Regions from separate parts of the Paenibacillus marchantiae genome, predicted to be linked through region 1. Evidence: predicted binding sites of a transcription regulator. Region 1 holds the regulator's gene; the other holds the start of a gene.
The links. Region 1 encodes Rex, which represses fermentation and respiration genes when NADH is low (regulators of the CRP and FNR family bind a similar motif). Its sites were predicted from a motif close to TTGTGAAATATTTCACAA; they were not measured.
Positions count from the first base shown of each region.

Region 1 (4,303 bases):
CCGAGTAGACCGTATGGGAAATCAGATCCGTATGCGGATAGAAATGGGCCTGTTCGATGTTCAACGCGATGAAGTCAGCCTTCATGCCAACTTGCAGAGCGCCTGTATTGTTCAGGAATATGGATTTAGCACCATATGAAGTTCCAAGCAGAAGCGCTTCCCCTGCCGGCACTGCAGTAGGGTCACCGGACACACCTTTGTGAATCAACGCAGCCAATCTCATCTCTTCAAACATATCCAGGTTATTGTTACTTGCTGGTCCGTCTGTTCCCAGAGACACAGTCACGCCTGCTTTCAACAGATCAGGCACACGCGCAACACCCGAAGCCAATTTCAGGTTACTGCCTGGATTGTGGGAAACTGCTACATCATGCTTTGCGAGAATCTCGATCTCTTCATCATTCAGATGTACCGCATGTGCAACCAGAGATGGACGGGAGAAAAATCCTAGCTTCTCCAGATGTGCGACTGGACGCAGTCCGTAATCAGCCACGTTCTGTTCCACTTCGCGAAGCGTTTCAGACATATGCGTATGCAAAGGCAGATTCAGATCATGAGCAACCTGTACCAGCTTCTCTATGTAATCCGGAGGGCAAGTGTAAGGGGCGTGCGGAGAGATTACGGTTGTAATTCTTCCGTCTGCTTGTCCATTCCATTGACGGGCAAATGCTGCGGACTCTTCGAGCTTGCGCAGTTGTTCTTCTTCTGAGCAAAGCCCGATTACCCCACGTGCCAGAGCAGCCCGAACGCCGGATTGTTCCACCACTTTCGCAACCTGATCCATATGATCATACATATCTAGGAAAGCTGTTGTTCCACCCTTCAACATTTCAAGCACGGAAAGTGATGTGCCCCAATATACGTCTTCAGACGTCATTTTGGCTTCCATTGGCCACATTTTCTCCTGCAACCATACTTGTAACGCCAGATCGTCTCCATGGCCTCTGAGGAGCGACATGGCCGCGTGACCATGCGTATTGATCAGACCCGGCAAGAAGAACAGTCCTTTTCCGTCCACCTTTGTCAGGCTTTCGTCTCCTTCCGGCAATGTCTCACCAATATGCACAATCTTGTCATTCTCAACAACCATAAAACCTTGAACCACGTTCCAATTCGTACCTTCACTCACGGCAAATTTGCCGTTGTGAATTACCCATCTATTTGTCGTCATCTTCCTCGTCGTCCTTTCCATTCTCCAAGTAATAAGCCAGGCTAAGTAGATCCGTCGTAAAATCAGCATGATGAATGCGAATATGCGGCGGGGTCTTCAGGATCGTTGGCGCAAAGTTCAGAATCGCTTCAATTCCTGACTCAATCAGCTGATCTGCAACATTTTGGGCTTCCGTATCCGGAACCGTGATAATACCTATACGAATGTTATCTTTTTTGACCGAATCCGTTAATTCATTCATCGGTTGTACCGTCAAACTGTTGATTTGACTCCCAATTTTCGGACCGTAGGCATCAAATACAGCGACGATCTTCATGTTGTCTTTGAGATAGGCATTGTAATTGGACAAGGCATGTCCCAAATTACCTGCTCCGACAAGAGCTACATTGATCTGCTGGTCTATTTTTAAAATATGGCGGATTTTCTCAATGAGATATGAAACGTCATATCCAATCCCTTTACGACCAAAGTCACCAAAGTAAGCCAAGTCTTTACGAATCTGGGCCGGATTCAAATCCAGCCTCAGTCCAAGTTCTTGTGAAGAAACCGTATTGACTTCCCGCTGATGCAGTTCATTCAAATAACGCAAGTAAACAGGTAATCTACGCACCACGGCTTCCGAAATTTTATCTGATTTCATTCATTGCTCCCCCTTACCAAGGCCACGATAGATAGATGAAAAGATGAGCACCCTGTCTAAAACGATGCAAAATGATTACTGAATTAAACAGGATGCTCCTTGTTATATAATGGATAATTGCTTTAATCGCTTTACTCGCATATCCATGAAACGAATACATGATATTACTCAATTTTACCGCCAATCACTGGCGTCTTGCAATAATGGAAGCTACAGAGCGTATCTGTTATTGTTGCTCTTCGGTTGGTCTCTCGAGCCATTCCGAAATGCGTGGAACTATCTGCTCTGTAAGCATGTGCTCCATTTTGGGACCAGGTAATGAATATAAAAAGTACTTGCCATAATACGCTTCAATAACGCGTGTATCGTATACAATCACAATGCCTCTGTCTTTGCCTGTACGAACCAGTCTGCCAAATCCCTGTTTGAAACGGATGACGGCTTGTGGCACGGATAGCTTCATAAACGGGTTTTTCTTTTGCTGCTGCAAAAGCTCGCTCTTCGCTTCCACTAATGGATGATTCGGTGGCTGGAACGGCAGTCTGACAATTGCAAGGCAGGTCAGAGCCTCTCCCGGAATGTCCACGCCTTCCCAAAAGCTGCTTGTGCCAAGTAGCACCGTTGCTTTAGCATCTTGGAACCGACGTGTAAGCTTGGAACGGCTGCCGCTGTCCACCCCTTGCCCAAGCAAAGAGATATCGTTGCCTGACAAAGCCTCCTTAAGCGGGTCATAGACCTGTCGCAGCATGCGGTAGGAGGTAAACAACACCATCATGCGTCCACGAGTCGCAATAGCCGTTTCCGCGAGCGAGTGCACGAGCATATCCACAAAGTGTGCATCGCCTACACTGCCCTTCACGCTTGGGAAATCACGCGGAATGACAAGCAGCGCTTGTTCTCGATAATTGAACGGTGAAGGTAGCATCGACGTTAACAGACGGTTATTGTCGGCAGCTTCCTGCAAACCCAGCTGTTCGATCATGAATTGAAATGACTTGTCAACGGAAAGCGTAGCCGATGTAAGCACAACGCTTTTCTTTTTATCAAAGAACATATCCTTCAATTGAGCACTGACATCGACAGGAACAGCATAGAGTTGCAGTGATTTACTGCGGAACTGGCCGCTGGCCTCCATCCAGTACACGGTATTGGCATCATCCATCCGCATGAAGAACCGCAGATTATCCTTAATCGTTGCCAAATCCTTGAGCAGACCTGAGATATCCGTAATCAGACTATCGGACTGATAATCGTCCTGATCTTCTTTCACTTCAAGCAGCAGCTTGTCGCCTTTACGAATCAAATCACCTAGGGTGACATAAATTTGGTTTTCAGCGTCCTGCAATTCCTGCCATTTGGCTGGTTTTTGTGAAGACTTCAGTCTAAGTGAGAATTGTCCTGTCTCGCCTGGAGAAGCATCGCTGCGTTCAGGCAGCAGTCCGAACAATGCATCGCTTAGTCGATCCCACATCTCTTTAACTTCGACAGCAAGCGGGAACATCTGATCAATCATGGAGCCCCACTGTACCGAATTTTCATGACCCGACAATTGAGAACGCAGCATAGGCAGTTGGCCATTTCGGCTATCTTTAAACAGTCGGGTCAGTGTATGAACCAACGTGAAATATTTCATATGAAGACCAAGGTGCTTACCTGCTACGTCCTCCAGATGATGTGCTTCATCGATGACGAGACTTTCGTAGGCTGGCAGCAGCTGATGTGCTGCTTTGACATCCGTAAACAATTTCGAATGATTCGTAATGACGATATCGGAAAGCCCGGCTTCATGTTTGGCCCGGTGATAGAAACATTTGCGGAACCAAGGACAGGAACGTCCAAGACAGGACTCAGATTCACTCTGTACCGTCTCCCAGAAGTCTCCTCCGCGCCCGCTTAGATTAAGCTCCTCGTCGTCTCCAGTCTCCGTCTGAGTAAGCCAGACAATCATCTGAGCCGCTGTAAAGTAATCCTCTTTCGGTGTAGCAAATTCACGTTTATTGATTTTATGCTCAAACTTACGCAGACACAGATAATGCCCACGTCCTTTGAACACCGCTGCCTTGAACGGGAACGGAACCACTTGGGTCAGCATAGGAATATCCCGCTCTCTCAATTGCTCCTGCAGGTTGATGGTATGTGTGCTGACCATGACTTTCTGTTCCTGTTTTACACTTTCATAGATAGCAGGCAGCAAATAACCAAGTGATTTGCCCGTACCTGTCCCAGCTTCGATTAAGAGATGTTTCTCCTCATCCAAAGCTTGTCGTACACTGCTGAACATTTGAGTTTGCGCCTCACGCTCCTCATAATGGTCCAGCGTCTCCTTCAGGTTATCTCTAACCTGATCCATAAACTGCTCAAAACTCACGCCTTCCAGCGGATTACCCTCTCGCTCATCACGTGGTGAGCCTATATCGGTCCAGTCACTCACGTTCAGGGCAAGCTGGCGGTAATACGTATGACCATCCAGATCCTGAATAGGCTCTGCTTCC
Region 1 covers NZ_CP118270.1:5,642,253-5,646,555, forward strand. Annotated here, with positions in the region: gene PTQ21_RS25310 (amidohydrolase) at 1-1,171, opposite strand, end outside; gene PTQ21_RS25315 (redox-sensing transcriptional repressor Rex) at 1,158-1,811, opposite strand; gene dinG (ATP-dependent DNA helicase DinG) at 2,038-4,303, opposite strand, start outside.

Region 2 (4,303 bases), 2.5 Mb from region 1:
ACGCTCAGTTATCTGATCGAACTCTTGCAGAACCGCGGTGCTGAATCCGTCCGTGTGGTTACGCTATTTGACAAGCCTTCAGGTCGCAAAGTCGAACTTGAAGCTCATTACACCGGCTTTGACATTCCGGACGCATTCATCGTTGGCTATGGTTTGGATTATGCCGAGAAGTACCGGAACCTCCCTTACATCGGGATTCTGAAACCGGAAGTTTACAGCAACTAATGCTTAAGCTAGTTCCAAGCCCATATCTGTTGGTGGCTTCTGTTGAGAAGCCATGTCGGGCTATGTTAAAATAATTAAAGTGTCTCGAGAGGAGGTAGGGGATGAATCGGTTCATCCGGAATTCTGGTTTTTATTTGATTCTTTTTTTAGTTGTGGTGGGGATAGTCCAGTTCGTCAGCAATGGCGGCGAAGCCACCGATAATCCTAGATATGATCAGTTGCGCACGGCAATCAAGGCCAACAACGTCTCTGAATTGACGGTTCAATTCAACGGTCAGACGTACCTCGTGACCGGTCAATACAGAAAGATACCTGACGGGGCCAAATCAGAAAATTTCTCAACGTATATTCCTCCTACGGATGAGGCGATTAGTGAGCTTGTAGCTGCAAGCGAAACGAACAATTTTGAATATCATCAGGAACCTATGAAAGGTGACAGCATCTGGTTGACGTTGCTGACTTCCTTTATTCCTTTGATCATTATGTTCCTGCTGTTCTTCTTCCTGTTTAATCAGGCTCAAGGCGGCGGCGGTAAAGTAATGAACTTTGGTAAAAGCCGTGCTCGTCTCTATAACGAAGAGAAGAAACGGGTTACGTTTGAAGATGTTGCGGGTGCTGACGAAGAGAAACAGGAACTGGTTGAAGTCGTGGACTTCCTCAAGGACCCTCGTAAATTCGCAGCAGTAGGTGCGCGGATTCCTAAAGGCGTATTGCTTGTAGGTCCTCCGGGTACAGGTAAAACCTTGCTCGCTCGTGCTGTTGCCGGTGAAGCGGGTGTACCATTCTTCAGTATTTCCGGTTCTGACTTCGTTGAAATGTTTGTCGGTGTCGGTGCATCTCGTGTACGTGACTTGTTTGAAAATGCGAAGAAAAACGCCCCATGTATCATCTTTATCGATGAGATCGATGCTGTAGGACGTCAGCGTGGTGCTGGTCTTGGTGGTGGTCACGACGAACGTGAACAAACACTCAACCAGTTGCTTGTTGAAATGGACGGATTCGGAGCCAATGAAGGTATTATCATCGTTGCTGCAACGAACCGTGCTGATATTCTGGACCCTGCCTTGCTGCGCCCAGGACGTTTTGACCGTCAAATCACGGTTGATCGCCCTGACGTGAGAGGTCGTGAAGCGGTTCTGAAAGTACACTCACGCAACAAACCACTCACCAAAGATGTGAAGCTGGACATTATTGCGAAGCGTACTACCGGATTCTCCGGTGCAGATTTGGAAAATCTCTTGAATGAAGCGGCATTGCTTGCGGCACGTCGTAATCGCAGAGATATTTCCATGCGTGAGGTAGACGAGGCGATTGACCGTGTTATCGTAGGTACGGAGAAGAAAAGCCGTGTCATCAGTGATCGTGAGAAACGTATCATTGCTTACCACGAAGCAGGTCACACCATTGTAGGTTACTTCCTGGAACATGCCGATATGGTACATAAAGTTACCATTATTCCGCGTGGACGCGCGGGTGGATATGTAATCATGTTGCCAAAAGAAGATCGTATGCTTGTAACCAAGCAGGAGCTGTTGGACAAAATAACGGGACTCCTTGGGGGCCGTGTTGCAGAAGAATTGTTCATTGGTGAAATTGGTACTGGCGCATACAGTGACTTCCAGCAAGCGACAGGTATTGTTCGAAGTATGGTTATGGAGTACGGTATGAGTGAGAAATTGGGTCCTATGCAATTCGGAAGTTCACAGGGACAGGTATTCCTGGGCCGTGATATTGGTCATGAACAGAATTACTCGGATTCCATCGCATATGAGATTGATCAGGAAATGCAACGCTTCATTAACGATTGTTACGAGAAATGTAAGGACTTGCTCGTAAAACATTCGAAAGAGATGCATCTGATCGCACAAACATTGCTCGAAGTGGAGACATTGGAAATGGATCAGATCAAGGAATTGATCGAGACAGGTTCCCTGACTCCAAAAAGTGAGAACAGCAATGATGGAGAAGGCACGCCTAGCGAAAGCGGAGAGGCGATCATCGACAACATCGGTGATGTACGCGTCCGTATCCAAGGCAAAGATGAAACGCCTGAGCCACCAGCCGGAGATATTCCTAACGAAGCTCCGAATCTGGACAAAGGAAACAGCAATGACCCGGATGATGGTGGAACGAAGCCAACGTCTTAATTTATAACAACCATCTGTTTATAGTGGCAGATGAACAAAGAGAGCCTTCGGGCTCTCTTTTTTTATATATTCCTTTAAATTGTATAGATAATGATAACGGGGAGCTATAGGGCGAACCACGTAGGAAATGGGCGGTTATGCCCTTGTTCTGGGGCGTTTTCATTTATTGACAGAGTCGTGAACGTTGTGTACATTAGGTGTTAAACCGCTTGTGATTCGTTTCTCAAGCGAAAATAACGACTTGGATTTGCCATATGAAACAGCGTATAAGGCTGTCCCGATAAGGAGAGGATCACAGGTGGAAGCTCTGGCTTTAGAGCGCAAGGCTGAGATGAACCGGGAGCTGCGCGAGCGGCTGATGGAGTTGAAGAAGGAACGTAATGCCATTATTCTTGCCCATTATTATCAACGTGACGAGGTACAGGAGGTCGCTGATTTCCGGGGAGATTCGTTTTTGCTGGCCCAGAAGGCGGCACAAACCGATGCGGATGTTATCGTTTTCTGCGGGGTTCATTTTATGGGTGAAAGCGCTAAAATTCTTGCCCCTAACAAAACGGTTATCATCCCCGACGAGCGTGCAGGCTGCCCAATGGCAGACATGGTGAACGTTGAAGGCTTACGTAAATTGAAAGCACAGCACCCGAATGCCAAAGTTGTAACGTACATCAATTCTTCAGCTGAGATCAAGGCAGAGACCGACATCTGTTGTACATCGGCCAATGCTGTCAGAGTCATTCAATCTGTTGATTCCGATGAAATCATCTGGGTACCGGATAAAAATCTGGGACATTATGTGCAACAACATACAGACAAGAAAATGATTATCTGGGAAGGTTACTGCAATACCCATGATATGCTGACGGTCAAAGACGTGGTTGAGATGAGAGCGAAGCATCCAAATGCCGAGTTCGTTGTTCACCCGGAATGTCGTCCTGAGGTTGTAGAGATGGGTGACTTCGTAGGTAGCACAACCGCCATTCTGGAATATTGTAAGAATTCGTCCGCTAAAGAATTTATCGTAGGTACCGAGGATGGTACAGGATACCAACTGCGTCTCGATAGCCCAGATAAACAATTCCACTTTGCTACCAAGTTCCTCGTATGCCCGAACATGAAGGTCAACAACTTGAAAAAGCTGGTTAAATGTCTGGAAACGATGAAGCCGCAAATTTACGTACCGCCAGCGGTTGCCGACAAAGCCAGAGAATCACTAGAGCGCATGTTACTGGTGAAGTAGCATGCGCTACTCTTGCTCCAAGACAGGTGAAATAACATGATACCGCAATATTTAGTGGATTTTGATCTGTCCGCGCTGCCGATGGTGGAGACGGATGTGCTGGTTATTGGTTCGGGCATTGCTGGTTTGTTTACTGCGATCAAGGCGAGTGAACAACGCAGTGTGTTGATGATCACGAAGAAGTCGTTACTGGAAAGTAACACCCGGTATGCGCAGGGAGGAATCGCTGCGGTTATTGCTGAGGATGATTCACCTGCCTACCATTTGCAGGATACACTTGTTGCAGGAGCGGGATTATGCCGCTCCGAAGCAGTCGAAGCATTGGTGAACGAGGGCCCGGACGGAGTGAAAGAACTGATTCGACTGGGTACTTTGTTTGATCTGGAGAACGGCGAGTTGGCGTTGACGCAGGAAGGTGCGCACAGCCACCGCCGTATTTTGCATGCCAATGGGGATGCAACGGGATATGAGATTGTGCGTGCACTGGCTGCACAGGCGAATGAACATCCGGGGATTGAAGTGTGGGATGAGCATTTTGTCATTGACCTGATTACAGAGCAGGGAGAATGTGTAGGTGCGCTGGTTCAGAAGGCTGACGGCTCACAAGTATTTGTGAAGGCAGAGGCAACCGTACTATGCTCTGGCGGAGCTGGACAATTGTATCGATATACGACTAATCCGGAAGTGGCTACAG
Region 2 covers NZ_CP118270.1:1,206,796-1,211,098, forward strand. Annotated here, with positions in the region: gene hpt (hypoxanthine phosphoribosyltransferase) at 1-225, shown strand, start outside; gene ftsH (ATP-dependent zinc metalloprotease FtsH) at 327-2,372, shown strand; gene nadA (quinolinate synthase NadA) at 2,671-3,609, shown strand; gene nadB (L-aspartate oxidase) at 3,646-4,303, shown strand, end outside.
Region 2: the regulator Rex is predicted to act here: its motif matches at 2,582-2,599, upstream of nadA (quinolinate synthase NadA).